3 regions of the Streptomyces sp. NPDC058246 genome follow, and region 2 is predicted to be linked to each of the others. Evidence: riboswitches for the same ligand, from Rfam matches in the RefSeq annotation. Region 2 holds a riboswitch; each other region holds the start of a gene.
The links. Region 2 has a riboswitch for S-adenosylmethionine ahead of thrC (threonine synthase). Riboswitches for the same ligand answer to the same signal wherever they lie in the genome.
Positions count from the first base shown of each region.

Region 1: another riboswitch for S-adenosylmethionine. It lies ahead of ACFVXA_RS12735 (aminotransferase class V-fold PLP-dependent enzyme); the one in region 2 lies ahead of thrC (threonine synthase).
Region 3: another riboswitch for S-adenosylmethionine. It lies ahead of ACFVXA_RS35990 (putative leader peptide); the one in region 2 lies ahead of thrC (threonine synthase).

Region 1 covers NZ_JBHVWZ010000007.1:46,879-56,623, forward strand. The annotation lists gene ACFVXA_RS12725 (cytochrome bc complex cytochrome b subunit) at 1-191, shown strand, start outside; gene trpD (anthranilate phosphoribosyltransferase) at 331-1,395, shown strand; SAM riboswitch class IV at 1,605-1,721, shown strand; gene ACFVXA_RS12735 (aminotransferase class V-fold PLP-dependent enzyme) at 1,910-3,271, shown strand; gene ACFVXA_RS12740 (Lrp/AsnC ligand binding domain-containing protein) at 3,353-3,634, opposite strand; gene ACFVXA_RS12745 (rhomboid family intramembrane serine protease) at 3,631-4,362, opposite strand; gene ACFVXA_RS12750 (hypothetical protein) at 4,516-4,755, shown strand; gene ACFVXA_RS12755 (NYN domain-containing protein) at 4,790-6,139, shown strand; gene ACFVXA_RS12760 (NlpC/P60 family protein) at 6,445-7,479, shown strand; gene ACFVXA_RS12765 (NlpC/P60 family protein) at 7,702-8,727, shown strand; gene ACFVXA_RS12770 (hypothetical protein) at 8,760-9,745, shown strand, end outside.
Region 2 covers NZ_JBHVWZ010000008.1:152,737-162,481, forward strand. The annotation lists gene ACFVXA_RS14665 (DUF4031 domain-containing protein) at 1-20, shown strand, start outside; gene ACFVXA_RS14670 (NADH:flavin oxidoreductase) at 51-1,172, opposite strand; gene groL (chaperonin GroEL) at 1,486-3,108, opposite strand; gene ACFVXA_RS14680 (cold-shock protein) at 3,494-3,697, opposite strand; gene ACFVXA_RS14685 (ubiquitin-like small modifier protein 1) at 4,159-4,434, opposite strand; gene thrC (threonine synthase) at 4,559-5,839, opposite strand; SAM riboswitch class I at 5,857-6,013, opposite strand; gene ACFVXA_RS14695 (glucosyl-3-phosphoglycerate synthase) at 6,204-7,148, shown strand; gene ACFVXA_RS14700 (trehalose-6-phosphate synthase) at 7,299-8,687, shown strand; gene otsB (trehalose-phosphatase) at 8,729-9,583, opposite strand.
Region 3 covers NZ_JBHVWZ010000039.1:46,486-56,230, reverse strand. The annotation lists gene ACFVXA_RS36000 (amino acid ABC transporter ATP-binding protein) at 1-800, opposite strand, end outside; gene ACFVXA_RS35995 (amino acid ABC transporter permease) at 797-1,777, opposite strand; SAM riboswitch class IV at 2,110-2,218, opposite strand; SAM riboswitch class IV at 2,347-2,493, shown strand; gene ACFVXA_RS35990 (putative leader peptide) at 2,530-2,595, shown strand; gene ACFVXA_RS35985 (glutathione S-transferase C-terminal domain-containing protein) at 2,775-3,545, shown strand; partial or broken gene ACFVXA_RS35980 (serine hydrolase domain-containing protein) at 3,555-3,797, opposite strand; gene ACFVXA_RS35975 (ABC transporter ATP-binding protein) at 3,936-5,096, shown strand; gene ACFVXA_RS35970 (ABC transporter permease) at 5,093-5,797, shown strand; gene ACFVXA_RS35965 (ABC transporter permease) at 5,794-6,468, shown strand; gene ACFVXA_RS35960 (ATP/GTP-binding protein) at 6,515-7,126, opposite strand; gene ACFVXA_RS35955 (DUF742 domain-containing protein) at 7,077-7,508, opposite strand; gene ACFVXA_RS35950 (roadblock/LC7 domain-containing protein) at 7,567-8,040, opposite strand; gene ACFVXA_RS35945 (ATP-binding protein) at 8,051-9,745, opposite strand, start outside.

The DNA.
Region 1 (9,745 bases), on a different contig from region 2:
CCGCGCACGAGCAGTACAAGCCGGCCGAGATCGGTCCGACGGTCGACGAGAACGGTGTCGAGCGCAAGGTGCCCGGCACCCAGCGGCTGCGCGCCAAGCTCAGCAAGGGCTTCTACGGGGGCGACAACCAGATCCCCAAGCCCACGGTCGAGGAGTACAAGGAGATCACGAGCGGCCACGGCCACCACTGATCGCAGCACACGCCACGCCACGGTTGAAGGGCCCCCGTCCGGTGTTCGGACGGGGGCCCTTCGCCGTACCCGGGGCTGGATAGGGTGGACTCGTCGAATCTCGCGTCCCGTTGTACGGGACTTCACCCAGGAGCGGCTGATGAGCGCTGTGACCCCCGCTGGAGGCGACACCGCGGCGGGCCGTTCCTGGCCCGACGTACTGAGCGCGCTGCTCGGCGGACAGGACCTGAGCGCCGAGGACACGGCGTGGGCCATGGACCGCATCATGAGCGGTGAGGCCGCGGACGCCCAGATCGCGGGCTTCCTGGTGGCGCTGCGGGCCAAGGGCGAGACGGTCGAGGAGATCACCGGTCTCGTGCGGACGATGTACGCCCACGCGAAGCCGCTGCACATCCCGGGGCCGGCCGTCGACATCGTCGGTACGGGCGGCGACCGGGCCAAGACGGTCAACATCTCGACGATGTCCGCCATCGTGATCGCCGGGACCGGGGCGAAGGTCGTCAAGCACGGCAACCGTGCGTCGTCCTCGGCGAGCGGCTCGTCGGACGTGCTGGAGCGGCTCGGCATCAATCTGGACCTGTCGCCCGAGCGGGTCGCGCAGGTGGTGGAGGAGGCCGGGATCACCTTCTGCTTCGCGGCCAAGTTCCATCCCTCGATGCGGTTCGTCGGCGCGGTGCGGCGGGACCTGGGGATTCCGACCTCGTTCAACCTGCTCGGCCCGCTGACCAACCCCGCCCGGGTCACCGCCTCGGCGATCGGCTGTTTCGACACCCGGATGGCGGGGCTCATCGCCGGCGTGCTGGCCGAGCGTGGGTCGTCCGCGCTGGTGTTCCGGGGCGACGACGGCCTCGACGAGCTGACGACCACGGCCACCTCCCGGGTGTGGATCGTCCGCGACGGCAAGGTGACCGAGGAGGCCTTCGACCCGCGCGACGTCGGCCTCGAGGTGGTGCCGGTGGAGGCGCTGCGGGGTGCCGACCCCGAGTACAACGCCGGGGTCGCGCGGCGGCTCCTGGACGGCGAGACGGGGCCGGTACGGGACGCGGTGCTGCTGAACTCGGCGGCGGCGCTGGTGGCCCTGTCGCCGGGCGACGGGCCGCTGGTGGATCAGATCCGGGGGGCGATGACTCGGGCGGCCGAGGCCATCGACTCGGGCACCGCGAAACGGACCCTCGACCGCTGGGTGGCGGCCAGCAACGCGTAGCGCTTGTTCCGCCCCCTCCGCCCCTACCCGTCCCCTCTTCTGGGGCCGCGCCCTTCTGGGGCCGCGCCCCAGACCCCGCCGGGTTGTTCTCCGGCTGCGGACGGGTGGGGGCTGGTCGCGTAGTTCCCCGCGCCCCTTACGGCCCCCGGCGTCCCGGTATCCGGACACGGGGGTTGCGTGGGGAAGATCGTATGGCAAGATGCTGGGCAGGTCATGAGCGACAGCCATCAGGCCCCGGCCGGCTGTCCGGCAACCCTCCGTCCGTGGCGGGGTGCCCCGGGTGAAGACCAGGCCGTAGGCAGCGAGGTCTACGGCAAGCGCGGACCCCTCGCCCTCATCTGAGTGGACAAGCCCAGGGGTCCTGGTCGTTCGAGGGAGCCTTCTGTGAGCAAGCGAATGCGATAGGGCGTAGAGCCCCGCCTCCGCATACCCCTTTCACCCTTTCCTGCGCTGAGCCGTACCCCCGTGTACCCGCTCGCGCGGTGATTCCGCCTGCCTCTCACAGGAGCTCGCCATGTCTGTCTCCACCGCTGCCGCCGACCAGTCCGTTTGTACCCCTCTGCCCGTCCTGGGCAGGGATGTGACCGTGCCCCTCGTCACCGGTGGCGAGGTCACCTACGCCGCCCTCGACTACGCCGCCAGCGCCCCGGCCCTGCAGCGGGTGTGGGACGACGTGGCCGCGTACGCCCCGTACTACGGCAGCGTGCACCGCGGCGCCGGGTATCTCTCGCAGCTGTCCACCGACCTGTTCGAGAACGCCCGCAGGACCGTCGCCGAGTTCCTCGACTGCCGGGACGGCGACCAGGTCGTCTTCACCCGCTCCACCACCGACTCGCTCAACCTGCTCGCCGCCACCCTTCCGGCCGACTGCCAGGTCTTCGTCTTCGAGACCGAGCACCACGCCTCGCTGCTGCCCTGGCGGGACGCCCGGGTGACCTACCTGAACGCCCCGCGCACGCCCGAGGAGGCCGTCGCCACCCTGGAGCGCGCCCTCGCCGGCCGGGAGCCGTACGGACCGGCCCTCGTCTGCGTCACGGGTGCGTCCAACGTCACCGGCGAGCTGTGGCCGGTGCGTGAGCTCGCCGCCGCCGCCCACGCGCACGGCGCCCGCGTCGTCCTCGACGCCGCTCAGCTGGCCCCGCACCACGCGGTCTCCGTCCGCGACCTGGACGTCGACTGGGTCGCCTTCTCCGGCCACAAGCTGTACGCGCCCTTCGGCTCCGGCGTGCTCGCGGGCCGTTCCGACTGGCTGCGGGAGGCCGAGCCGTACCTCGCGGGCGGCGGGGCCAGCCGCAAGGTGTCGCGCCGGGAGGACGGGGGAGTGGACGTGGAGTGGCACGAGACCGCCGCCCGTCACGAGGCCGGGTCCCCGAACGTCATCGGCGCGTACTCGATCGCCTCGGCCTGCAAGGCGCTGACCGAGGCCGGGTTCGACTCGTTGGCCGCCCGTGAGCAGCGGCTGATCGCGGCCGTCCGCGCGGGGCTCGCCGAGGTGCCCGAGGTGCGGGTCCTGTCCCTCTTCGGTGACGACGCGCCGCGTGTCGGCGTCATCTCCTTCGTCGTCGAGGGGTGGAACAGCTCGCACTTCGCGGCGGCGCTGTCCGCCGAGTACGGGATCGGGGTGCGCGACGGTCTGTTCTGCGCCCATCCGCTGGTGCGCACGCTCCTCGGCAGTGACCCGCAGTCGCAGGGCGAGTGCGGGGCGCCCGAGGCCGCGCCGGGGGAGAAGTCCCTCAACGCGATCCGTGTCAGCTTCGGGGCGGGGACTCCCGACGAGCACGTCGAGCGGTTCGTGCGTGCCGTGAAGGAGCTCGTCCGGGATGGTGCGAAGTGGAACTACCGCACGGAGGACGGCCGTTGCGTCCCGGCCGTCTGACGTAGCCGCAGGAGTTTTCGCCCCCGCCGCCCCTGCCCGTCCCGCGGGCAACCGCGCGAACGGGGGCGAGAACCGCCCGCCTCAGTTGTCCAGGCCGATGGCGAAGGCCGCTTCCAGATCGTGCTGGGAGTAGGTGCGGAACGCGACGTGGGTGTCCGTGGCCTCGACGCCCGGGATCTTGCTGATCTTGCCGGGGATGACGTCCGCGAGGTCGTCGTGGGCCTTCACCCGGACCATGGCGATCAGGTCGTACGTACCGGTGACGGAGAAGACCTCGCTGACGCTCTCCAGCGCGGCGATCGACTCGGCGATCTCGGGGATCCGGTCCACGCTGGTCTTGATGAGGACGATCGCGGTGATCACGGCTGGTTCTCTCCCTCGGGGGCCGTCGCTGGGGCCTTCACTCTAGTCGTACGGCCGAATCGGACCCACGCGTAGACGAAGCCGAGCGAGAAGCCCACCAAATGGGCCAGATAGGCGACGCCAGGGCCGGACGAGTCGCGGCCCGCCGCCAGCCACTGGAGGGTCACCCAGAAGGGCAGCACCACCCAGGCCGGGAAGCGCAGCGGCAGGAAGAAGAGGAACGGGAAGAGACTGGTCACCCGGGCCTTGGGGAACAGGTACAGGAACGCGCCGAGGACCGCGGAGATCGCCCCGGAGGCGCCGACCAGGGACTGCGGCGACTCGGCGTTGGCGGCGGCGTAGCCGAGCAGCGCGAGGTAGCCGCAGCCGACGTAGAAGAGGGCGAACTGGACGTGGCCCATGCGTTCCTCGGCCATCGCCCCGAAGACGTAGAAGAAGAGCATGTTGCCCAGGAGGTGGAGCCAGCTGCCATGGATGAACAGGGCCGTGGCGGGGGTGAGCGCCGCGCGCGGGGCTCCGCCGAAGAGCTCCGTGGGCACTACGCCCCAGCGCCGGAAGTAGGCCCGCTGCGTGAGCAGCAGCTCGTCCCCGGTGCCGTACGCCGGATCGAGGCCCGCCGCCGGGCCGATCACGAAGATCAGGCAGCACAGGGCGATCAGGCCGTAGGTCACCGGCGCCGACTGTCCGCGGATCGCCCTGACGACCGCCGTACTCCAGTTGCTGATCATGGTGCAGAGCATGACGTAACGGGACCGATGCGCGCAGACCGCCTCGCCGCTGTGGACGACCGAGCGTCGAGTACCCGCCAGGCCGTAGGGTTACGAGCCACACGCACCGGGAGACCGGCGCTGGACGGACACTAGAAGGAAAGCGACTGCCACATGACGGTTCCCCTGCCGGACGCCAAGACGCGCTGGCGCTGCACGCTCTGCGGCAACCTCACGCGTTTCGACGTGACCCGCTCCTCGAAGGTCGTCGAGTATGTGCACCTCGACCTCGCCGGTGAGCCGAAGGTGGAGGAGCGTGAGGTGGTCAGTGAGACCATCGAGTCGGTGCGGTGCCGTTGGTGCAACGCGGTGGATCAGGTGGAACTCGTGGACAGGCCGGGTGCCGGCTCCTGAGGGAGCGGGCCCCGCACAGGTATTGGGGTGACGGATGGTGGAGACCACAGGCGGGGAGCCGGACGACGGCACCGCTGAGGTGCTCGACCGTCCGATGCCCGACGGCGTGCGCAGGCGAGTCGTCCAGATCGTCTCCGACGGCTTTGGTGGGCTGACCGTCGGTGAACTGCCGGTCCAATTGCGGCAGTACGCCCGGTTCGCCCCCAATCGGCGGGCCAAGTTCGCGGGGAACGCGATGGCGGCGGCGCTGGAGACGGACCCGCTGTTCCGGCAGCGCATCGCCGAGAAGCTGAGAGAGGGCCAGCCGGAGCTCACCGGCGCTCTCGACTCGGGCGCGCCGCCCCCGGCCGCGGATCCGCTGGACGTGGCGGCCGCGGCCTATGTGCTGCGCCCCACGGGCTGGGTGAAGCTGGTGACCGCCGCGGGCGAGGAGGCCCTGCGGGCGGACGCCGAGCGGGCCGGCGAGGAGAGCCGGGCCGAGCTGGAGCGGCTGCGCGAGGAGCTCGCGGAGGCCCGCGGCCAGACCAGGGCCGAGACCGAACGGCTGCGGACGGAGCTGGAGTCGGCCAAGAAGGAAGCCGAATCGCTTCACCGCAAGCTGCGCGGGGCCCTGAGTGACGTCAAGCGCGGCGAGGCCGCACTGCGCAAGCTGCAGGGCGAGATGGACACCGCACGGGCCGAGGGGCAGGCCCACGTGTCCGCCGCCGAGAGCGAGACCCGGCGGCTCAAGGCGCGGCTGGGGGAGGCAGAGGCGGCCCTGGAGGCGACGCGCAGAGCGGCGCGCGAGGGGCGCAGCGTCGAGGACATGCGCGTACGGCTGCTGCTCGACACCGTACTGGACGCGGCTCAGGGGCTGCGGCGTGAACTCGCCCTGCCGCCCGTGTCCGTGCGGCCCGCCGAGACCGTGGACGCGGTCGAACCGGGACGGATGACACCAAAAGACATCGCCGCTCGCGCCTTGTCCGAGAACGACCCGGCGATCCTCGACCAACTGCTCGCGCTGCCCCAGGCGCACCTGGTGGTCGACGGCTACAACGTCACCAAGACCGGCTATCCGCAGATGCCCCTGGAGAAGCAGCGCCTGAGGCTGCTCGGGCAGCTCTCGCAGCTCACCGCGCAGACCGGCGCCGAGGTGACCTGTGTCTTCGACGGAGCCGAGCTGGCCGCCCCCGTGCTGCTCGCGCCGCCGCGCGGAGTGCGGGTGCTGTTCTCCAAGCCCGGCGTCACGGCCGACGAGTTGATCCGGCAGCTGGTGCGCGCCGAGCCGCCCGGGCGGCCGGTCATCGTCGTCTCCACCGACCGGGAGGTGGCCGACGGCATCGCCAAGGCGGGTGCGCGTCCGGTCGCTTCGGCGGTGCTCCTCAAGCGTTTCTCGCCCGGCTGACCATCTGGGCCGTACGCCCCATCGGCCGCGTAAGTCCCATGCGTAACGTCCGGGCGTGATGCCCGAATTGGCGAAACCTTCACGCAACGTAGCGTCAAACGCGCATTACTGCATGTGAGTTGTCGGCAAAGAATGCGCTCGGTGACCGAGATTTTTCCTATCAGGATTTGAACTGATCACAGGAAGGTCACTAGGGTCAGGCCTCGAACCTCCGCTCGGGTGATCACTCATTGGGAGTGACGGTGGAGGGGCACCGCCCGTCGGCGCATTCGGCAGGCGGCTGGAGGAAGAAGGAGCTCGCCTTCGTGGCGTCCCACCGTCGACCCAAGCAGCCGAGCCGCACCCGTGTGACCGTGCTCACCACCGCCGCCGCCGCTGCCGTGGCCCTCAGCGCCAACGCCGCCAACGCCGCGCCGAGCGAGAAGCCGAGCAAGGACGAGGTCAAGGCCAAGGTCGACAAGCTCTACGAGGAGGCCGAGAAGGCCACCGAGAAGCTCGACGGGGCCAAGGAGAAGCAGGACAAACTGGAGAAGGAGATCAGCGCCCTCCAGGACAACGTCGCCCGCGGCCAGGAGGAGCTCAACACCCTGCGCGACGGCCTCGGTTCGATGGCCAGCGCCCAGTACCGCACCGGCGGCATCGACCCCTCCGTGGCGCTCTTCCTCTCCTCCAACCCGGACGACTACCTCGACAAGGCGTCCGCGATGGACCAGCTGAGCGCTCAGCAGGTCGAGGCGCTCAAGAAGGTCCAGGAGAAGCAGCGTTCGCTCGCCCAGCAGCGCAAGGAAGCCTCCGACAAGCTCAAGGACCTCGCCGACACCCGGGCGGAGCTCGCCAAGAAGAAGAAGGAAGTCCAGGGCAAGCTGAGCTCGGCCCAGAAGCTCCTCAACAGCCTGACGGCGAAGGAGAAGGCGGCTCTCGCGGCCGCCGAGCAGGACCGCGCCACCCGCGCCAGCGCGCGCGTCGACCTCGGCAACAGCAAGGCCGCCTCGGGGCGCGCCGGGGCCGCGTTCTCCGCCGCGCAGAGCAAGATCGGCTCGCCGTACGTCTACGGCGCCTCCGGCCCCAGCTCCTTCGACTGCTCGGGCCTCACCTCGTGGGCGTACGCCCAGGCCGGTGTCTCCATACCCCGGACCTCCGAGGCGCAGGCCAACGCCGGAACGCGCATCTACTCGCAGAGCGATCTGCAGGTCGGCGACCTGGTCATCTTCTACGGCGACATGCACCACGTCGGCCTCTACGCGGGCAACGGCCAGGTGCTGCACGCTCCGCACACCGGAGCCGTCGTGCGCTACGAGTCGATCGGCAACATGCCCTTCCAGTTCGGCGTCCGCATCTGACGCACGCGGTCCGAGGGGACCGAGAACCCCTCGGCACGCCGCCCAAACGGGCGAATCGCGATAACTCCCGCTGACCCCACGCCCCGTCGGTGACCTGCGTCTCCGGCGGGGCGTCACGTTGTGTGCCCGCAGAGGTCTTTGGCCGGTGCGTAGTCGCACGGCTACTGTCTGGCGCGTTTCCCCCAAACCGGGGGACCGTCAGCGAAGGGAGAGCGGCTACTCGTGGGGTCCCATCGCCGCCTTGCACCGTCCGGCTTCGACCGGGGCGCCGGCACCGCCGGAATCGCCGCCGTCTGCGTGATGTCCGCCGCCGCCGCGGCACTCGGCGCCCTGCCGGCGGCCGCGGCACCGCACGACGACACCCGGGCCGAGGTGGACCGGCTGTACGCACAGGCGGAGAAAGCCACCGAGGCGTACAACAAGGCCGACGAGCGGGCCGACTCGCTGCGTGAGCAGGTGAGCACGGCACAGGACGAGATCGCCCGTCAGCAGGAGCGCATCAACACCATGCGGGACGCGCTCGGTTCACTCGCCGGGGCGCAGTACCGCTCCGGCGGTATCGACCCGTCCCTCGCGCTGCTGTTCTCGGACGATCCGGGCGACTACCTCGACAAGGCCGCCGCCCTCGACCGGATCACCGCCCACCAGGCCGGCGAACTCACGGATCTCCAGCTCGCCATGCGCGACCTCGCGCAAAAGCGCGAGGAGGCCAGCGGCAAACTGGCCGACCTGGAACGCAGCCGCAAGGCCGTCGCCCAGAACAAGCGGACCGTCGAGCGGAAACTGGCCAAGGCCCGGCAGCTGCTCAACTCCCTGCCGGACGAGGTGCGCGCCGCCTACGGCCGGGCGTCGCGTTCCGGGCGCGCCGACATGCCCGACCTCGGGGACACCCTCCCGGCGTCGGGGCGCGCGGCAGCCGCCCTCGCCGCGGCCCGCTCGGCGCTCGGCCGCCCGTATGTGTGGGGCGCCAACGGGCCCGGCGGCTTCGACTGTTCGGGCCTCATGCAGTGGACGTACGCGCAGGCCGGAGTGGGGCTGCCGCGCACCTCGCAGGCCCAGCGGTACGCCGGACGACAGGTGCCGCTCTCCCAGGCGCGGCCGGGCGACCTGGTGACCTACCGCTCGGACGCCAGCCACATCGCGATGTACATGGGCAACGGCCAGGTGATCCACGCGCCCTACCCGGGCGCCCCGGTGCGGTACGACCCGGTGGGCATGATGCCGATCTCCTCCGTCACACGGGTCTGACCTCCGCGCGAAGCCGCCGTACGATCGGGAACGTGGCTGGTCGAAGGCGTGCGTCGCGAGCGGGGCTCTCCCTGGTGCTGCTGCTGGCCGTGCTCGTGGGCTGCGGTGGCCGGGCGCCGTCGGACAACGCGGCGGCCGAGGTGCGGCGGGTGCTCGACCGGCGGGCGGCGGCGGTCCTCGACCGGGACGAGCCGGCCTACCGTGCGACCGGGCAACCGGGCGCCGCCGACGCCGAGTTCGGGAATCTGCGCGAGGTTCCACTGGCGTCCTGGTCGTACCACCTGACCACCCTGCACCGCTCCGGCGACCGGGCCACGGCCGACGCGGAGCTGCGCTACCGGATCAAGGGCTATGACACCGCGCCCGTCACCGCCGCCCGCACCCTGCGCCTGACCCGCACCGGCGGGACCTGGCACGTCGTCTCGGACGAACCGGCCCAGAAGGCCGGCGCACAGCTGTGGGACCAGGGGGCCGTGACGGTCGTACGGGGCACGCACAGCCTCGTCCTGGGGGTCGGGCAGGCAGGCGAGCGCCTGCGCGCGTACGCGGACCTCGCGGACCGCGCCGTGCCCGCCGTGTCGGAGGCGTGGGGCACCGACTGGGCGGGGCACGTCGTCGTGCTCGTACCGAAGTCGCTGGAGGGGATGGCGGGGCTCCTCGGCGCCGCGGCGTCCGGGTACCGGGGGATCGCGGCCGTCACCACGGGCGAGGTGAGCGAAGCGAAACGGGGGGAGGCCGGGTCGGGCTCGGCGAAGGCGCCCGCGGACCGGATCATCGTCAACCCCGACGCGTACGGCGTCCTCGGCGACTTCGGCAAACAGGTCGTGCTCACCCACGAGACCACGCATGTCGCCAGCCGCGCCCACACCACGGCGGCCACGCCCCTGTGGCTCTCCGAGGGCTACGCGGACTGGGTCGGTTACCGCGGCAGCGGGCGGACGGCCGTGCAGGTCGCCCCCGAGCTGGCGCGGGCCGTGGTGGACGGGCAGATCCCGGCAGGGCTGCCCGACGACAAGGA
Region 2 (9,745 bases):
CCCGGTCAGGGAACGGGTAGCGGCGGAGGGGGACGAAACCCGCCCGGCGGTCAGCTGAGCGTGCGCAGCGCCGTCGTGTCGTACGCCGCCAGTTCCCCGAAGCGGCCGTCGAGGACCTTCGCCGCCCACTCCGGGTCCTGGAGAAGGGCGCGCCCCACGGCGACGAGGTCGAACTCGTCGCGCTCCAGGCGGTCGAGGAGGTCGTCGATGCTCTTCACCGCCGACCCCTCCCCCTGGAAGGCCTTGATGAAGTCGCCCTCCAGACCGACCGAGCCGACCGTGATGGCGGGCTTGCCCGTCAGCTTCTTCGTCCAGCCCGCGAGGTTGAGGTCGGAGCCGTCGAACTCGGGGACCCAGTAGCGGCGGGTGGAGGCGTGGAAGGCGTCCACACCGGCCGCGGCGAGCGGGGTGAGGATCGCCTCCAGCTCCTCCGGCGTCTCGGCGAGCCGGGCGTCGTACGCCTCCTGCTTCCACTGCGAGTAGCGGAAGAGGACGGGGAAGTCGGGCGAGACGGCGGCGCGGACCGCGGCGACGATCTCCGCCGCGAACTTCGTACGGGCGACCGGGTCACCGCCGTACGCGTCCGTGCGGCGGTTCGTGCCCGCCCACAGGAACTGGTCGATGAGGTAGCCGTGGGCGCCGTGCAGTTCGACGCCGTCGAAGCCGATGCGCTCGGCGTCGGCGGCGGCCTCGGCGAACGCCGCGACGACGTCGTCCAGGTCGGCCTGGGTCATCTCCTTGCCCTCACCGGCCGTGCCGTTGATGCGCAGCCCGGACGGGCCGACGGCGGGGGCGTCCGCGAACGGCGGTTCGCCCGCGCTGCGCACCATGCCGATGTGCCACAGCTGGGGCACGATCGTGCCGCCGGCCGCGTGCACGGCGTCGGCGACCTTCGCCCAGCCCGCCAGCTGCTCCGCGCCGTGGAAGCGCGGGATGCGGTCGCTCTGTCCCGCCGACTCGTGGCCCACGTACGTGCCCTCGGTGACGATCAGGCCCACGCCCGCGGCGGCGCGGCGGGCGTAGTACCCGGCCACGTCCTCGCCCGGTACGCCGCCCGGCGAGAACTGCCGGGTCATCGGGGCCATCGCGATCCGGTTCGGGACCGTCAGGCCGTTCAGGGAGACGGGGCGGGACAGGATCTCGGCTGCGCGGGAGGCGGCGGTGGCAGTCACGTAGGGGGCTCCTCGGAGGGGGCGATCACGGGGGCGATCGGACGTCGTGCAGGACGGTGGATTCCGGACGGTATGTGCATGTGCATCAACCGTCCGTCAACGTCAACTGGCCCATCCGTCGCGGCATTCCGCCGTCCGCCCGCCGGGTCCTGTGATCCCGGACACTCCTCAGGGCCCCTGCCTGACGGGAACCTCGCGAGGGGAACGCCGTGAGCGGAACTCCATGAGGGCGCGAACGCCCAAGGGCGGCACCCCTCCCTGTGAGGAAGGGTGCCGCCCTCGGAACGAAAGGACGGTGATCGACCGGGGTCGATCAGAAGTCCATGTCACCGCCCGGCATGCCGCCCGGAGCGGCCGCGGAGGCCTTCTCCGGCTTGTCGGCGATGACGGCCTCGGTGGTGAGGAACAGCGCGGCGATGGAGGCGGCGTTCTGCAGGGCAGAGCGGGTCACCTTCGCCGGGTCGATGATGCCCTCGGCGATCATGTCCACGTACTCACCGGTGGCGGCGTTCAGGCCGTGACCGATGGGCAGGTTGCGGACCTTCTCGACGACGACGCCACCCTCGAGACCACCGTTGACGGCGATCTGCTTGAGCGGGGCCTCCAGGGCGAGCTTCACGGCGTTGGCGCCGGTCGCCTCGTCACCCTCGAGCTCCAGCTTCTCGAAGACGGCGGAGGCCTGGATGAGGGCCACGCCACCACCGGCGACGATGCCCTCCTCGACGGCCGCCTTCGCGTTGCGAACGGCGTCCTCGATGCGGTGCTTGCGCTCCTTGAGCTCGACCTCGGTGGCGGCACCGGCCTTGATGACGGCCACGCCGCCGGCCAGCTTCGCCAGGCGCTCCTGGAGCTTCTCGCGGTCGTAGTCCGAGTCCGAGTTCTCGATCTCGGCACGGATCTGGTTGACCCGGCCGGCGACCTGGTCGGCGGAGCCGGAGCCGTCGACGATCGTGGTCTCGTCCTTGGTGATGACGACCTTGCGGGCGCGGCCCAGCAGGTCCAGACCCGCGTTCTCCAGCTTGAGGCCGACCTCCTCGGAGATGACCTCGCCGCCCGTGAGGATGGCGATGTCGCCGAGCATGGCCTTGCGGCGGTCACCGAAGCCCGGGGCCTTGACGGCGACGGACTTGAAGGTGCCACGGATCTTGTTGACGACCAGGGTCGACAGGGCCTCGCCCTCGACGTCCTCGGCGATGATCAGCAGCGGCTTGCCGGACTGCATGACCTTCTCGAGGAGCGGCAGCAGGTCCTTGACGTTGCTGATCTTCGAGTTGGCGATCAGGATGTACGGGTCGTCGAGGACGGCCTCCATACGCTCCATGTCGGTGGCGAAGTACGCCGAGATGTAGCCCTTGTCGAAGCGCATACCCTCGGTGAGCTCCAGCTCCAGACCGAAGGTCTGGGACTCCTCGACGGTGATGACGCCTTCCTTGCCGACCTTGTCCATCGCCTCGGCGATGAGCTCGCCGATCTGGGTGTCGGCGGCGGAGATGGAGGCCGTGGAAGCGATCTGCTCCTTGGTCTCGACATCCTTGGCCTGCTCGAGCAGGGCACCGGAGACGGCCTCGACGGCCTTCTCGATACCGCGCTTGAGGGCCATCGGGTTGGCGCCGGCGGCTACGTTGCGAAGGCCCTCGCGGACCAGCGCCTGGGCGAGGACGGTCGCCGTGGTCGTACCGTCACCGGCGACGTCGTCCGTCTTCTTGGCGACTTCCTTGACCAGCTCGGCGCCGATCTTCTCGTACGGGTCCTCGAGCTCGATCTCCTTGGCGATGGAAACACCATCGTTGGTGATCGTGGGGGCGCCCCACTTCTTCTCGAGGACGACGTTGCGACCCTTGGGGCCAAGGGTGACCTTGACGGCGTCGGCGAGCTGGTTCATCCCGCGCTCGAGACCGCGCCGTGCCTCCTCGTCGAACGCGATGATCTTGGCCATGTGAAGTGGTCCTCCCGGACGGGGTGGATTGCTCCGGATCGCGCCCGCGCCCGCGACGGACGGCCTGCAAGCCCTGTGGTTCCTTGCCCCACCGGCCTGCGGGCCTCGCCGGCCCGATCCAAGTTCTGTCACTCTCACTGGGAGAGTGCTAACGCCAATGATTAGCACTCGACCCCTGCGAGTGCAAGCGCCTCTCACGAACGGGGCGGGTCCGGGAACGCGAACGGGGCGGGTCCGGGAACGCGAGTGGGGCGGGCCCGGGGACGCGAGTGGGGCGGGCCCGGGGACGCGAACGGAAGCGGGCCGGGGAACGCACGAGGGGTCCGCATCCCAGGTGGGATGCGGACCCCTCGGCGTGAGTGCGTCGTTGGCCGTTCGCGCCGGATCAGACGGCGAGCTTGACCATGTCCGCCTGCGGACCCTTCTGGCCCTGCGAGATCTCGAACTCCACTCGCTGACCCTCTTCAAGGGTGCGGTAGCCGTCCATCTGAATCGCGCTGTAGTGCACGAAGACGTCCGCACCACCGTCGACCGCGATGAAGCCGTACCCCTTCTCCGCGTTGAACCACTTGACGGTGCCCTGAGCCATGCCTAACTCCCCTATTACTGGCCCTTGCACAGATCCACACTTCGCGGATCCGGGTCAGACCTCACCCCCCAACGGTTGGGGGTGTGCGCCGGAACGCGTCGACCGCGGCTGAATGTATCTGTCCAACTGCCGTCTGCAACAGGTCAATCGGACGAGAATTCTGGGCACGACCGATCGGGAATATGCGGAGAATTTGCGAAGATTCAGGGCAAGTCGGGCCCCGTAAATGCCATAAACGGCTCAAAGACATGGGGCACATTGGCTACTTCTTATCGGGTGTCGCACAGGTACTCATATGCGTCCGGCATGAAAAGCGAAGCAGCTTCCCCAACTGTACCGCGCTCAACCATGCAGAATTGCCCCCTCCGTTTCTCTCACGGAGAGGGCAATTCGATGAACTCTTGGTAATGAGCGTTACCTACGGTAACAATCTCACCCTGGGTGACGGGCGTCGGCGCCGCTCAGCCGCCGGCCACGGCCGGGATGATCGAGACGCCCGCACCGTCGGGCGTAGCCGTCTCCAGCCCCTGCTCGAACCGCACGTCGTCGTCGTTGACGTACACGTTGACGAACCGGCGCAGCTTGCCCTGGTCGTCCAGGACGCGCGCGGCGATGCCCGTGTGGTTCTTCTCCAGGTTCTCGATGACCTCGGCGAGGGTCGCCCCCTCGGCACTCACCTCGGCCTGCCCGCCCGTGTAGGTGCGCAGGATGGTGGGGATACGGACGTTGACGCTCATGGGGTACGACCTCCGGTCTGATGGTCTACGGCTGTGGAGCGCCCCCGTCAGGGGCGCGGGGCTGTGACAGCTGCGGCTCCGCCGTATGGGCGCGACCAGCCCCCACCGGCCCGCGGCGAAACGCTTAAGCGAGACCAGCCTCGCGGAAGGACTCCAGGTTGGGACGGATGGTCGCGGTGAGCCCGGTACCGGCCACCGCGTCCAGCGTCTTGAGACCATCACCCGTGTTGAGGACGACGGTCGTGAGCGTCGGGTCGAGCAGCCCGTTCTCGATCAGCTTCTTGGTGACACCGACGGTCACGCCACCGGCGGTCTCCGCGAAGATGCCCTCGGTGCGCGCGAGGAGCTTGATCGCGTCGACGACCTGCTCGTCGTCGACGTCCTCCACCGCACCGCCCGTACGCCGCGCGATGTCGAGCACGTACGGCCCGTCGGCCGGGTTGCCGATGGCGAGCGACTTGGCGATGGTGTTCGGCTTCTGCGGCCGTACGACGTCGTGGCCCGCCTTGTAGGCGACGGACACCGGCGAGCAGCCCTCGGCCTGGGCGCCGAAGATCTTGTACGGCTTGTCCTCGACGAGCCCGAGCTTGATCAGCTCCTGGAGACCCTTGTCGATCTTCGTGAGCTGGGATCCGGAGGCGATCGGGACGACCAGCTGGTCGGGGAGCCGCCAGCCGAGCTGCTCGCAGATCTCGTACGCGAGGGTCTTGGAGCCCTCCGCGTAGTACGGCCGCAGGTTGACGTTGACGAAGCCCCAGCCCTCGCCGGCCGGGTCGCCGATCAGCTCGGAGCAGAAGCGGTTCACGTCGTCGTAGTTGCCCTCGATGCCGACGAGTTCGCCGCCGTAGATCGCGGCCATGACGACCTTGCCCTGCTCCAGGTCGTGCGGGATGAACACGCAGGAGCGGAAGCCGGCGCGGGCGGCGGCGGCACCCACGGCACCGGCGAGGTTGCCGGTGGAGGAGCAGGAGAGCGTGGTGAAGTCGAAGGCGCGGGCGGCCTCGATGGCCTGGGCGACCACGCGGTCCTTGAAGGAGTGCGTCGGGTTGCCGGAGTCGTCCTTCACATACAGCCCGCCGGTCACGCCCAGCTCGCGCGCCAGGTTGTCGGCCTTGACGAGCTTGGTCCAGCCGGGGTTGATGTTCGGCTTCTCGGCGACGTCCGCGGGGACGGGCAGGAGCGGCGCGTAGCGCCAGATGTTCGCGGGGCCCGCTTCGATGCGCTTGCGGAGTTCTTCGGTCTCGTAGGCCGAGAAGTCGTACGCGATCTCCAGCGGGCCGAAACACTCCTCGCAGGCGAAGACCGGTCCGAGCGGGACGCGGTGGCCGCACTCGCGGCACGAGAGAGCCGCGGCGGGACCCAGATCGACGGAGTTCGTGGTGCTTGCAACAGTCTGCGCAGCCATGGAGGCGAGGCCCTTTCTCCTCATCTTCCTCACGACGCACTTCGCCGTGAGACGGATTTGGCACCTTCCCTAGCCGGGAGCCTCGCGGAGCGATCGACATCGATCGGTACGAGACCGGCTGGAGGGTTGCCGGGGCTTCAACGGGCCGTATCCCTCTGCCCCTCTGGATGAGCGGTATTCGGTTGTTGAACTATTGAGCACTATGAGTGCCGATGATCTACACCGATGATCTACGCAATGCGATGGTCATCCGCGTTGTTCAAGACTGTAACCGAAGGCCAGGACAGTTGAGATAGTCGTCCGAACCGCGAGATGGATCACACCGTGAGACACCGGGTGATCAGACAGTGAGGAGCCGCAGACTGTGCTGAAGGAAGTCGAGCGCTGGCTGAGCACACGCTCCTGGTCCGTGACCGATCGCCCGCTCCACCAGCTCATGGCCGCGAAGCGCACCACAGGGTCGACGGTCAGCGTCGTACTGCCCGCGCTCAACGAGGAGGAGACCGTCGGCGAGATCGTCGCGGTCATCCGCCACGATCTGATGCAACAGGTGCCCCTCGTCGACGAGATCGTCGTCGTCGACTCGGGCTCGACGGACCGCACCTCCGAGGTGGCCGCCGCCGCGGGCGCGCGGGTCGTGCACCGGGACGAGATCCTGCCGCGCATCCCGACCGTGCCCGGCAAGGGCGAGGTCCTGTGGCGGTCGCTCCTGGTGACGAGCGGGGACATCGTCTGTTTCATCGACGCGGACCTCAAGGAGTTCTCGTCCGACTTCGTCACCGGGATCGTGGGCCCGCTGCTCACCGAGCCCGGCGTGGACCTCGTCAAGGCGATGTACGACCGTCCGCTGGGCGGCGCCGCGGGTCAGGGCGGCCGCGTCACCGAACTGATGGCCCGCCCCCTGCTCAACATGCACTGGCCGCAGCTCGCCGGCTTCGTCCAGCCGCTCGGCGGCGAGTACGCCGCGCGCCGCTCCCTGCTCGAACAGCTCCCCTTCCCCGTCGGGTACGGGGTCGAGCTGGGCATGCTCGTCGACGCCCTGCACCTGGTGGGCCTCGACGCGCTCGCCCAGGTCGACGTGGGCGAGCGCAAGCACCGCCACCAGGACGGCCAGGCCCTTGGCCGCATGTCCGCCGCGATCTACCGCACCGCCCAGCTCCGGCTGGCCCGCGGGCACCTCATCCGCCCGTCGCTCACGCAGTTCGAGCGGGGCGAGGAGGGCTTCGAGCCGCGCACCTACTCCGTGGACACGGAGGAACGTCCGCCGATGGTGGAAATCTCCGAATACGTGAAACGGAGGGCCGCGTAGGACACGCCCCGTCAGGGGCGCGGGGCTGTGACATACGCGGCTGAGCCGCGTGGGCGTGACCAGCTCCCCTTGGCCGGGGGATCGCCTACGAGCTCGCAGACGGCCGACGGGAACGTTTGAGCGTTTCGACCGAGGGCTAGGTTTCGAGGCATGGCTTCAACGCACGGTGCCCACCGGATCCTGGTCGCCTCCAACCGCGGCCCGATCACCTACGAGGTCCGCGAGGACGGCTCGCTGCACGCCAAACGCGGTGGCGGCGGGCTGGTCTCGGGCCTCTCCGCCATCGGGCCGGACGCGGGCGCCCTGTGGGTGTGCTCGGCGCTCGGCGAAGGGGACCGCGAGGCGGTGCGGCGCGGGGTCGGCGAGGACGGCGTACGGATGCTGGACATCGACGCCGGGACACACGCCGACGCCTACAACGGCATCGCGAACTCCGTGCTGTGGTTCGTCCACCACATGCTGTACCAGACACCGCTGGAGCCGGTCTTCGACGCGGAGTTCCGGCGCCAGTGGGCGTCGTACGAGACGTACAACCGCGCGTTCGCCCGGGCGCTGGCCGACGAGGCGGCCGAGGGCGCCGTGGTCGTCGTACAGGACTACCACCTGACCCTCGTCCCCGGGATGCTCCGCGAGCTGCGCCCCGATCTGCGGATCGGGCACTTCTCGCACACGCCGTGGGCGCCGGTGGACTACTTCCGGATGCTGCCCGACGACATCGCCGAGCAGGTGCTGCGCGGCATGCTGGGAGCGGACCGGCTGGGCTTCCTCACCCGTCGCTGGGCGGACGCGTTCACCGCGTGCTGCCTGGAGCTCGTCGGCGGCCTCGGTGACACGCGGGTCGGGGTGCACGGGCTCGGCGCGGACGCGGACTTCCTGCGGCGCCGCTCGCACGAGACGGACGTCGACGAGCGCATGGCCGCGCTGCGGGACCAGATCGGGGCGGGCCGCAAGACGATCGTGCGGGTCGACCGGACCGAGCTGTCCAAGAACATCGTGCGCGGGCTGCTGGCCTACCGGCAGCTGCTGGACGACCACCCCGAGTGGCGCGAGCGCGTCGTGCACGTCGCCTTCGCCTACCCGTCCCGGCAGGACCTCGCCGTGTACCGCGAGTACACCGCCGAGGTGCAGCGCGTCGCGGACGAGATCAACTCCCGGTACGGGACGGCCGGCTGGACCCCGGTCGTCCTGCACGTCAAGGACGACTTCGCCCGCTCGCTCGCCGCGTACCGGCTCGCCGACGTGGCCCTCGTCAACCCCATCCGGGACGGCATGAACCTCGTCGCCAAGGAGGTGCCTGTCGTCTCCGACGCGGGGTGCGTGCTGGTGCTCTCGCGGGAGGCGGGGGCGTACGAGGAGTTGGGCGAGGACGCGATTTCGGTCAATCCGTACGACGTGATCGGTACGGCGCGTGCCCTGCACGAGGCGCTGTCCATGTCCGGCGGGGAGCGCGCCGAGCGCACCAAGCGGCTGGCTGCCGCCGCGACCGCCTTGCCGCCGGCCCAGTGGTTCCTGGAGCAGCTGCGCGAACTGGAGCGCTGAAGCGGGAGCGGGGTCCGCGACCCGTCCGGCGTCGGTGTCGATCAGTCCAGTTGTGCCGCGAGCGCGCGGAGCAGTCGTACGACGCCAGGTGGGCCGTCCACCACCAGGTCGGCCCGGTCCGCGAGTTCGGCGACCTCGGAGCTGCCGCTGCAGACCAAGAGGCCGGCGATGCCGTCGGAACGGAGCTTGTCCACGGCGGCGAAGGCGGGCAGGTCGCCCAGGTCGTCGCCGGCGTAGAGGACGGATTCGGCGCCGATCTCCCGGACGTACTCCAGGAGGGCGACGCCCTTGTCCATGCCGGGGGGACGGAGTTCGAGAACCATGCGGCCGGGTTCGACGATCAGGCCATGACGGGTGGCCAGGGCGGTGAGGGGCTCGCGCAGCGTTTCGAAGGCGGCCTGCGGGTCGCTCGCGCGGCGGGTGTGCACGGCGACGGCGCGACCCTTCTCCTCGATCCAGGTGCCCTGCCAGGCGCCGATCGTGTCCAGGAAGCCGGGCAGCTCGGCGCGGACGGCGGCGACGCCGGGGTGCGGGGCGGGGGCGGTGACCGTGCCGCTCACGGCGTCCCAGCGTTCGGCGCCGTAGTGGCCGAGGACCACCAGGTGCTCCAGGCCCGGCACTCCCGCGAAGCCGCCGTGCCGGACCGCTACGCCGGCCGGGCGACCGGTGATCACGGCGACGGAGGCGACCTTCGGGGCGAGGACCGACAGGGCGGGGACCGCGTCGGGGTGGGCGCGGGCCTGTTCGGGATCGGGGACGATCGGGGCGAGGGTCCCGTCGAAGTCGAGCGCGATCACCGCCCGTGCGGGGTGCGTGAGGATGGCGTCGAGGCCGTCGCGACCGGCGGGGGTCGCGGGGGTCGGCAAGGAGTCCGTGGATTCCGGGTGGCTGCCCATACAGCGACCCTATCCGCGCGAGGGCGGGCGCACCCATGGCTCATCGGGTCACGGACGGCTTCCCGCCGGAGGTTTTCAGCCTGTCCGGCGTTTGCTTTCAGCCCGTCCGGTGTTGAGGACGAGGCCGTTCAGGCCAAAGCGGGGGGTCCGGGGGCGGCAGCC
Region 3 (9,745 bases), on a different contig from region 2:
GTCCGCTCGTGCCGCGGGTGGTCCAACACCTCGTCGGGCGGGCCCTGTTCGACGACGCGGCCACCGTCGATGAAGACGACCCGGTCGGCGACCTCGCGGGCGAAGCCGATCTCGTGGGTGACGATGACGAGGGTGGTTCCACTGGTCGCCAGGTCCTTGATGACGGCCAGCACCTCCCCGACGAGTTCGGGGTCGAGAGCCGAGGTGGGCTCGTCGAACAGGATGATCCCCGGGCGCAGGGCGAGGGCGCGGGCGATGGCCACGCGATGCTGCTGGCCGCCGGACAGCTGTCGCGGGTAGGCGCCGGTCTTCTCGCCCAGGCCCACCCGGCCGAGCAGTTCACGGGCCAGCTGCTGGGCCTCGGACTTGGCGAGCTTCCCGGTGGCGACGGGCGCGGCGGCCACGTTGTCGAGGACGGTCAGGTGCGGGAAGAGGTTGAAGTTCTGGAAGACGAAGCCGATCCGGCTGCGCTGGGTCAGAATGGCTCGCTCGCTGAGTTCCTTGAGCCTCCCCCAGCCTTCGGCCGGGGGGACCCCCATCTCGCTGCGCTTGCCGTGCCGTCGTACGCCTATCAGCTCGCCGTTGACGCTGACGTACCCGACTTCGGGCTTCTCCAGGTGGTTGATCACCCGCAGCAGCGTCGACTTGCCGGAGCCGGACGGGCCGAGGATGACGGTGACCTCGCCGGGCCGCACCGTCAGGTCGACGCCGTCGAGCACCCGGTGTGCGCCGTACCACTTGTGCACGTCGTGGACCTCGAGGGCGGCGGGACGCGCGTCGAGGGTCTGGGCGGGAGTCATACGGCGGCCTCCTTGCGCAGCCGGGCCCGCAGATCACTCAGGCCGGCCCGCAGCTTCTGCAGCGGCGTCGGCGGCAGGGTGCGCGTCGCGCCCCGGGCGAAGTACCGCTCGACGTAGAACTGGACGACGGACACGGCGCTCGTGAGGATCAGGTACCAGACGGTGGCGACCAGCAGCAGCGGCACGATGTCGCCGGGATAGGTGCTGCCCATCGTCTGCACCGAGCCGAACAGGTCGAGCAGCGACACGTAGAACACCAGGGAGGTGCCCTTGATCAGGCCGATCAGCTGGTTGACGTAGTTCGGCGTGATGGACCTGAGCGCCTGGGGAAAGACGATCCGGGTGAACTGGTACGTCTTCGGCAGGCCGAGCGCGGCGGCCGCCTCGTGCTGGCCCTGGTCGACGGAGAGGATGCCGCCGCGGACGACCTCGGAGGCGTAGGCCGCCTCGTTGAGGCTGAGGCCGATGACGGCGACCGTCATGTCGGTGGCGAGCCGCGACTCGTCGAAGCTGACGAAGGCCGGCCCGAACGGCACGCCGAGGCTCAACGTCTTGTACAGGGCACTGAAGTTGTAGAGGAAGATCAGCACGACGATCAGCGGCACGGAGCGGAACAGCCAGGTGTACACCCAGCTCACCGCGCGCAGCACCGGGCTCCCGGAGAGCCTGGCGAGGGCGAGCAGGACCCCGCCGAGCAGCCCCAACACCGCGCTGAGCGCGGCCACTTCGAGGGTGATGACGAGGCCGTCGAGAATGGTGGGCCGCAGGAACCAGTAGCGGAAGCGGTCCCACTGGTAGAAGGGGTTCGTGGCCAGGCCGTGGATGATCTGGGCGACCAGGACCAGGACGACGGCCGTGCTGATCCAGCGGCCCGGCCTGCGCAGCGGCAGCACGCGTTGCGCGGTGAGCGGCTTCGCCGGGGAGTCGGCGGGCGGTGCCTCGGCAACGGACACGGCCACGCCAGGGGGTTCACTCATGAGGGCTCCAGCGGAGTCGGACACCCCGGGGCGCGGCGTGGGCGGCACCGCGGCGCGCAGGGGACGGCCGCGGATGACGCAGAGCGGGAGGACGCCGGTACCGGGGGCTGGGCGGGCAGAGGGCACACCGCGGCAGCGGTGCGCGTCAGGGGTTCAGAACGCCGTCAGCCTTGACAGCGGGGACAGCCCGCAGCGGTACACAGGGCACTGTTGACGCGGAGCAGGTCGACGCAGCGGTTCGCGCACAGCAGGACGCAGCCGTGGGGCCGTCGTGCGGCCGTCCTCGAAGCTGCGTCCATCGCCGTCTCCGTCACTGTTCCCCGCCCGTGGGCGGCTCGCGCTTACCGAAAGCCTTCCGGTCCGGTCGTCACCTGGGGCACCCCACCGCGTCGCGAGGGTTGCCGGCCAGCGAGCCAGGGCTTGTCGCTGACACTCATGACCGATCTGCGGCGTAAGTTAGGCACGCCGGGAAACCGATGTCAACGTGTTCCGGCCCGAATGACCACGTGGTGAGACCGGCTACACGCCTTCTTGACGGCTTCGTACGGTGCACTGACACTGACGAGGACGGTCACGATTGTCAGCGCCTCGTCCCGCAGCCTTCGCTGCGCGACGCGGTGATCGGCCCCGGCCCGCTGACAGGCAACCCTTCCACCGCGACGGGGTGCCCCGGGTGACGACCGGGTCCCGCCGGTGCGGCGGGACAAGCGTGGTCTCGCAACTCGCGGGCCCTGGAAGCGGGACCGGTGGGAATGCCCAGGAACAACCTGACGAGACGTCTGCACATCGACTTGTTGCGGGTCTCCAGCGCGTACTAGTCCGGCCGCTCCGAGCCGGTACGCAAGCGCAGTCACTCCGTTCCGCCGCTGCCGCCCATGAGGCGGCCGGGGCTTCGTCGTTCCCCTGGAGAGTCATGCCCAAGACAGTTTCGCGCGCCGCAAACCCAGGCACCTCCGGCACGTGTGCCAGCCCGGCCGGCACAGACGCCCCGGCCTCGGTGGCCACAGACACCTGCGCGTCAACTCCGCCCGCACCGTGCCCGGTTGCGACATCCGGCAGCACCGTTCGCTCCTGGGGCGCCGCGCCGTCCGCGTCCCCTCGCCCGCCCCGCATCCGCAGCCGCATCGCCGCCGGCGCCGCCGGCGGTTTCTACCCGGCGCCGCACCGCTATCAGTTGTATCTCTCCGCCGGCTGTCCGCGCTCGCTGCGCCTTGCGATCACTCTCCGCCTGCTCGGCCTCCAGGACTCCCTCGCCACCACGATCCTGACGCACCCCACCGAGACACCCGACGCGTTCACCTCGCTGCGGAGTGCCTACGAGGCCACCTGGCACCACTACGAGGGCCCGCTGACCGCGCCCGCGCTGTGCGACCGCTGGAGCGGCCGCGTCGTCAGCAATCACACCCCTGACATCCTGCGCGACCTCGCCGGCCTGCTGACCGGCCACGACGAGGCGTGCGTCCCGCCGCTGCATCCGCCGGCCCTCGCCGCGGACATCGACGCCCTGCGCGAACGCCTCGACCGGGACGTCACGCCGACCGCACAGCCGACGGCCCGTTCGGCGACGCTGGATCTGCTGGACCTGCAACTCGCCACGCGGACCTATGTGTTGGGCGAGGAGCTGACAGCGGCCGACGTGGACCTCTGGGCCGCGCTCACCCACCTCTCCACGCCCGAGCCCCTGTCCCGGCACAGCCATCTCCGCGCCTACGTGCACCGCCTCGACGAGCACCCCGCCTTTCGGCTGGAGTTCCATGGAAATACCTGACTGGTAGCCGCTCGCGGAGCCGGGCTCCCACAACGGCTGCTGCGCCGCGACGATCGCGCACATGGCGTCCCAGTCGCACAGCTCGGCCGGGGTGATGGCGGCGGGCAGCTGCGGGACGCCGACCCCGTGGGTCAACGCGTCGCGTACCGTGGCGCGTTCCTTGCCGTGGGCGCCGAACTCGGGCCAGTAGTGGGCGATCGGGGTGTCGTAGTCGAGCAGTCCGCGTTCGGCGAGGACGTGGACGAGGGTGGCGGTGAAGCCCTTGCCGAGGCCTAACCTGCCGTGACAACCCGCCGAAGCCCCGAACGAACATCAACTGGCTAGACTACGCACCCTCGTGCACGCGATCGCGCCACATGCGAGCAAAGCCGTTCCCGAAGGGTTTCGAGCTTGATAGCCATCGAAGAGGTCAGCAAGCGATACGCCGACGGCACGGTGGCCGTCGATCGCCTGTCACTCCAGATACCGGACCACTCCATCACCGTTCTCGTCGGACCCTCGGGCTGCGGCAAGACCACCACGCTGCGCATGATCAACCGCATGGTCGAACCCACCAGCGGCACGATCCGGGTCGACGGCGAGGACATCCTGCGCCGGCCGGTCAACGCGCTGCGCCGTTCCATGGGTTACGTCATCCAGAACGCCGGACTCTTCCAGCACCGCACGATTCTCGACAACATCGCCACGGTGCCGCGGCTGCTCGGCTGGTCCAAGCAGCGCGCCCGGGCCCGCGCGGCCGAACTCATGGAACGGGTCGGCCTCGACCCGGGCATGGCCCGCCGCTATCCCTACCAGCTCTCCGGCGGCCAGCAGCAGCGGGTGGGCGTCGCCCGCGCACTGGCCTCGGACCCGCCGATCCTGCTCATGGACGAACCGTTCTCCGCGGTCGACCCGGTCGTGCGCCGCGGCCTCCAGGAGGAGTTGCTCCGCATCCAGGGCGAACTCGGCAAGGCGATCGTGTTCGTCACGCACGACATGGACGAGGCCATCAGGATCGGCGACCGCGTCGCCGTGCTGCGCACCGGTGGCAGGCTCGCCCAGTTCGCCGCCCCCGAGGAGCTGTTGGCGTCGCCCGCCGACCCGTTCGTGGAGGAGTTCCTGGGCGCCGACCGGGGCATCCGCGGGCTGTCGTTCCTGTCCACCCGCGAACTCGCACTCGACCGCTCCCGGGTCTTCCCCGTCGGCTCCGACTGGCAGGAGATCGCCGGGCGCGACAAGACGCGGGCGCCGGTGCTCGTGACCGACGCCGGCGGCGAACCGCTCGGCTGGGCCGACCTCACCACGTGGGGCGGCGACGTCCAGGCCCTCGAACCGTACGGGCAGAGCTTCGAGGTGGGCCGGGACTCACTGCGGGTCGCCCTGGACCGGGCCGTCCTGTCCCCCACCGGTCAGGCGGTCGCGGTGGACGGGGCGGGACAGGTGCTCGGGATCGCCGGACAGGAGACCGTCGCCGCGGCGATCCGCGCCGCCCGGCGGCGACAGGCCACCGAGTCCGCCGAGGGCCCGTCGGACTCCCGGCAGGAGCCGTCCCCGACGAAGGCCGTGCGATGAACGGCTTCTTCGACATTCCGAGCGACCTCCAGCACAGCTATCTCGGGCTGATCTCCTGGCACATGCAGGAGGCGCTGCTCCCGGTGCTCGCCGGTCTGCTCCTCGCGCTGCCGATCGGCATGCTGTGCGTCCGCTTCGACTGGCTCTATCCGCCGGTGCTGTGGGCCACGACCGTGCTCTACGCGATCCCGTCGCTGGCCTTCTTCGTGGTGCTCATCGACTACACCGGGCTGAGCCGGCTCACCGTGATGATCCCGCTGTGTCTCTACAGTCTGGTGATCCTCGTCCCCTCGGTGGTCGACGGCGTCCGCTCGGTCCCCGAGGAGACGAACGCCGCGGCGGCCGCCATGGGCATCGGCTACGTACGCCGCTACCTCCAGGTCCAACTGCCCATCGCCGTACCGGCGATCATGGCGGGACTGCGGGTGGCGACCGCGTCCAGCATCAGCCTGGTCAGCGTCGGCGCGCTGATCGGCAACCAGGGCGCGCTCGGCAACCTCCTGACCACCGCGATGCTCTACCACCGGCCGGTCCTCGCGGTGAACTCGGTGGTCACCACCGCCGTCCTCGCGGTGCTGGTCGACGCGCTGCTGGTGCTGCTGCGGCGGGTGCTCACCCCCTGGCAGCCGCCGTCCGGCCGCGGTGCCGGGCGCCGTACGGCCACGATCGCCGCCGCCCGCACCCCGGAGAGCGTCTCGTGAACGTGCTGAACTACATCCAGTCCTTCTTCAGCGACGGCTCGCACTGGCACGGCTACGACGGCATCCCGCAGCGCGTCTGGGAACACCTCCAGTACTCCGCGGCGGCCCTCGCGATCGCCGCGGCCATCGGCCTGCCCACCGGGCTGGTCACCGGACACACCGGCCGTGGCGGCAACGCGCTGGCCTTCGTGTCCGCGGGGGCCCGGGCGCTGCCCACCTTCGGACTGCTGGTGCTGATGTTCGTCTGGCTCGGCCTCGGCGTGCTGCCCGTGATGATCCCGCTCGTGGTGCTGGCGGTGCCGCCGGTCCTCATCACCACGTACGAGGCGATCCGCAATGTCGATCCCTCGCCCGTCGACGCCGCCCGCGGTATGGGCATGCCGGAGGGGAAGATCCTGCTCCAGGTCGAGGTGCCCGCGGCGCTGCCGCTCATCCTCAGCGGGCTGCGCTCGGCGGCGATCCAGATCGTGTCGACGGCGACGATCGCGGCCTATGTGAGCCTCGGCGGTGTCGGCCGCTACATCGTGGACGGCCTCTACCAGCGCAACTACGAGAAGGTCGTCGGCGGGGCCACTCTCACCGCCGTCCTCGCCCTGCTCGTCCTGGTGCTGTTCTGGGCCGTGGCCCGGCTGGCGGTGTCCCCGGGCGTGCGCAGGCGCCGGGCGGCCTGACCGCCGTACGCGAGTGGAGGGGGACGGGCTCGGGGCCCGTCCCCCTTCAGCGTTCCGCGGTGGCCAGCGCGTGTTCGAGGACGACGAGCAACGCGTCCCGTACGGAGCCGCGTTCACGCGCGTCGAACACGGTGAGGGGCACGTGGTCGGCGACGTCGAGGGCCCACCGTACGTCGTCCAGATCGTGCTCGATCTTGCCGTCGAAGGCGTTGACGGCCACCGCGAAGGGGATCTCGCGGTGCTCGAAGTAGTCGACGGCCGCGTAGCAGTCGTCGAGCCGGCGGGTGTCGACGATGACGAGACCGCCCAGTGCGCCGTCGACCAGGTCGTCCCACATGAAGCCGAACCGCTCCTGGCCGGGCGTCCCGAACAGGTAGAGCTTCAGGGTCGGGTCGAGAGTGACGCAGCCGAAGTCCATGGCGACGGTCGTCGTCATCTTCTCCGGGGTGTGGCTGAGGTCGTCGACACCCGCGGCGACCGAGGTGATGGACGCCTCGGTGGTCAGCGGCTCGATCTCGGAAATCGCGCCCACCGTGGTGGTCTTGCCCACGCCGAAGCCGCCCGCGATCACCATCTTCACCGGCAGCGGCGGCCGGGGCCCGTCGGCGTCAGCCCTCACGGATCGCGCCCCGGGAGTCGGGGATAGCTCGGAGACCATCGATAACCCTTCGCAATACGGTGGCATCGCGGGCGGAGTCGGCCTGCGGTGCGTACAAGGCCAGTTGACCGTCGGCGCGCAGATCGTCGGCGAGCACCCGGATCACATTCAAGTGCATCCGCAGTTTCGCCGCGATCTCCGCCAGCGACTGCGGCTGGCGGCAGACCGTGATGATGTCGCGGTGCTGTTCGAAGACGAAGGCGTCCAGGGCCGCGAGTCCCACGTCCGTGGCCACCACCTGTGTCTCGATCGGGATCGGCGGTACGAGACTGTCGCCCCCGGCGATCCGCCCCGCGGTCAGCAGGAACGGCCGGACGACCGAGGCGGGGGGCTCCACTCCCCACCCGGCGTCGTCGGTGCCCGATGGCTCCCCGGCCGTCATCACGTCCTCCCCCTTCGCTTCGCGGGCCGTCACCGGTCATGTGACGGCCCGTCGGGCCTCAACCGGTGGGCGCGATGCCCACGGTGTTCTTCAACTCCATGACCAGCTGCGGGCTCAGGACCGCGCCGGCCCGGTTGGCGAAGAGGGTCATCTCGTACGCGATGTTGCCGAGCTTCGCCTCCTTGGAGGCGACCACGCCGAGGACCGCGCCCGCGCCGAGCGCGGAGACCAGGACGTGCCCTTCCTCGAGGTCGATGATGACCTTGTTCAGGGCGCCCAGGCCGTAGTTGCCGGAGGCGCCCATGGCGAGGCTGGTGATCCCCGAGACGATCGCCGCGAGCCGCTCCGAGTCCGCCTGTCCGCGCAGTTGGGACACCGCGATGAGCAGTCCGTCGGAGGAGACACCGATCACGTCGACGACCCCGGCCGTCTCGGTGGCGAATCGATTGAGCAGCCAATTGAAGTCGGCAGCGGCGGTCTTCACGTCCGTCACCGGCGCCACGGCTCCGGACTCCGGCTCGCCTGTCCACATGGTCACGTGCTCATGCCTTCCGAGGATGAGGGTCTGCTGTTCCGTGCTGGGTTGGAGCGGGGTTATCTGAGGCGGGTGGAGTCTGGACGCCTGGCCGGGTTCCCTGTGGGGTCGGGGCGTCAGGCCGGCCTCCCGGTGGGGGCGGGGTACCGGGCCAGGTTCCCGGTGAGGTCGGGACGTCGGGCCGGGTTCCCGGTGGGGACGGGGCGTAAGGCCGGCTTCCGGGTCGGGTCGCGCCGGTGGTCCGGCCCTCGGTCGCGCTGTCGCGCTGGGCGCGCCGGACGGCCGCCTCGAACTCGTCGAGCTCGTCGCGTGCCGCCTCCGCGTCCGTGGGCTGCCAGGCGGGCGGCCGCCCATTGCTCGGGACGGGCCGTTCGGGCAGTCGGCTCGACGCGGTGGTGGCCGACAGGGTCGCCCCGCGCACCCGGCGGCGCAGCTGACCGGCCTCACCGGGCCTCGACGCCGCCGCCGTGCCGGACCGGCCGTCGCCGCCGTTGCCGTACTGCGGCCCGAACCCGCCGACCGCACCCGGCACCGTACCGCGCCCGACCGGTCCGCGTGCCCGGCCGTCCGGGGCCGTACCGCGCCCAGCCGTCTCCCGTGCCCCGCCGTCCGGTTCCGTACCGCGCCCGACCGGTCCGCGCCTCTCGGCGCCCGGGACCATACCGCTCCCGCTCGTCTCGCGTGACCCGGCGCCCGGGGCCATACCGCGCCCACCCGTCTCGCGGGTCCCGGCGCCCGTGTCCGGCTGGGCGCCGCGTTGCCTGAGCCGGGGCGTGCCGGGGCCGTTCGCCGGGTGGGCGAGAACGCCCTCGCCGCCGGTGCCGACCGGGGTTTCCGGGCGGCGGGCGTGGCCGGGGCCGTCGGCGCCGCGGGGTCGCGCGGGAACCCGGCGGGGCAGGCCCGAGGGGCCGGGCGGCGCCTCCACCTTCGCGGGGCGCGGCTCCGCGCCGCCGGAGCGGCGGGCGGGCGGCAGGATGTGCGGGGCCCGTGCGGCGGTCTGGGCCGGGTCGGTGAGCAGGAGGTGGGACGCGGGGACCGCGACGGTGGCCGTGACACCGCCGCCCGGGGTGCGGGACAGGACGACCTCGATGCCCCAGCGCCGGGACAGTCCGCCGACCACGAACAGGCCGAGGACCTCCGTCGGGGCCAGGTCGAGGCGCTCGCGGCGGATCAGGCGGGCGTTCTCCTGCGCCAGCCGATCGGGGCTCATCCCGAGTCCGTGGTCGATGATCTCGACGAGGGCGCCGGCGGAGCCGTGCCGGGGGCGCAGGACCACCTCGACGCCGCTGGTCGCCGGGGAGAACATCACCGCGTTCTCCAGGAGTTCCGCCAGCATCAGCGTCAGATCGCCGACGATGTCGGGGGCGACGGTGACATCGCCCTCGGCGTGCGGGGTGACCCGCTGGAAGCCCTCGATCTGGCCGAGCGCCGCGCGGACGATGTTGCTGAGCCGCATGGGTTCGGTGTTGAGGCCCGTCTCGCTGATCCCCGCGAGCAGCATCAGGCTGTCGGCGTTGCGCTGCAGACGTACGGCGATGTGGTCGATGCGGTAGAGCCGGTCCAGTACCTCCGGGTCGGTCTCACCGCGCTCCACCGAGTCGATCAGCGCGAGTTGACGTGCCGTCAGGTTACTGACGCGGCGGCCGACGTTGCCGAACATCTCGGCGATGTTGCGACGGCTGACGACCTGCCGCTCCAGCAG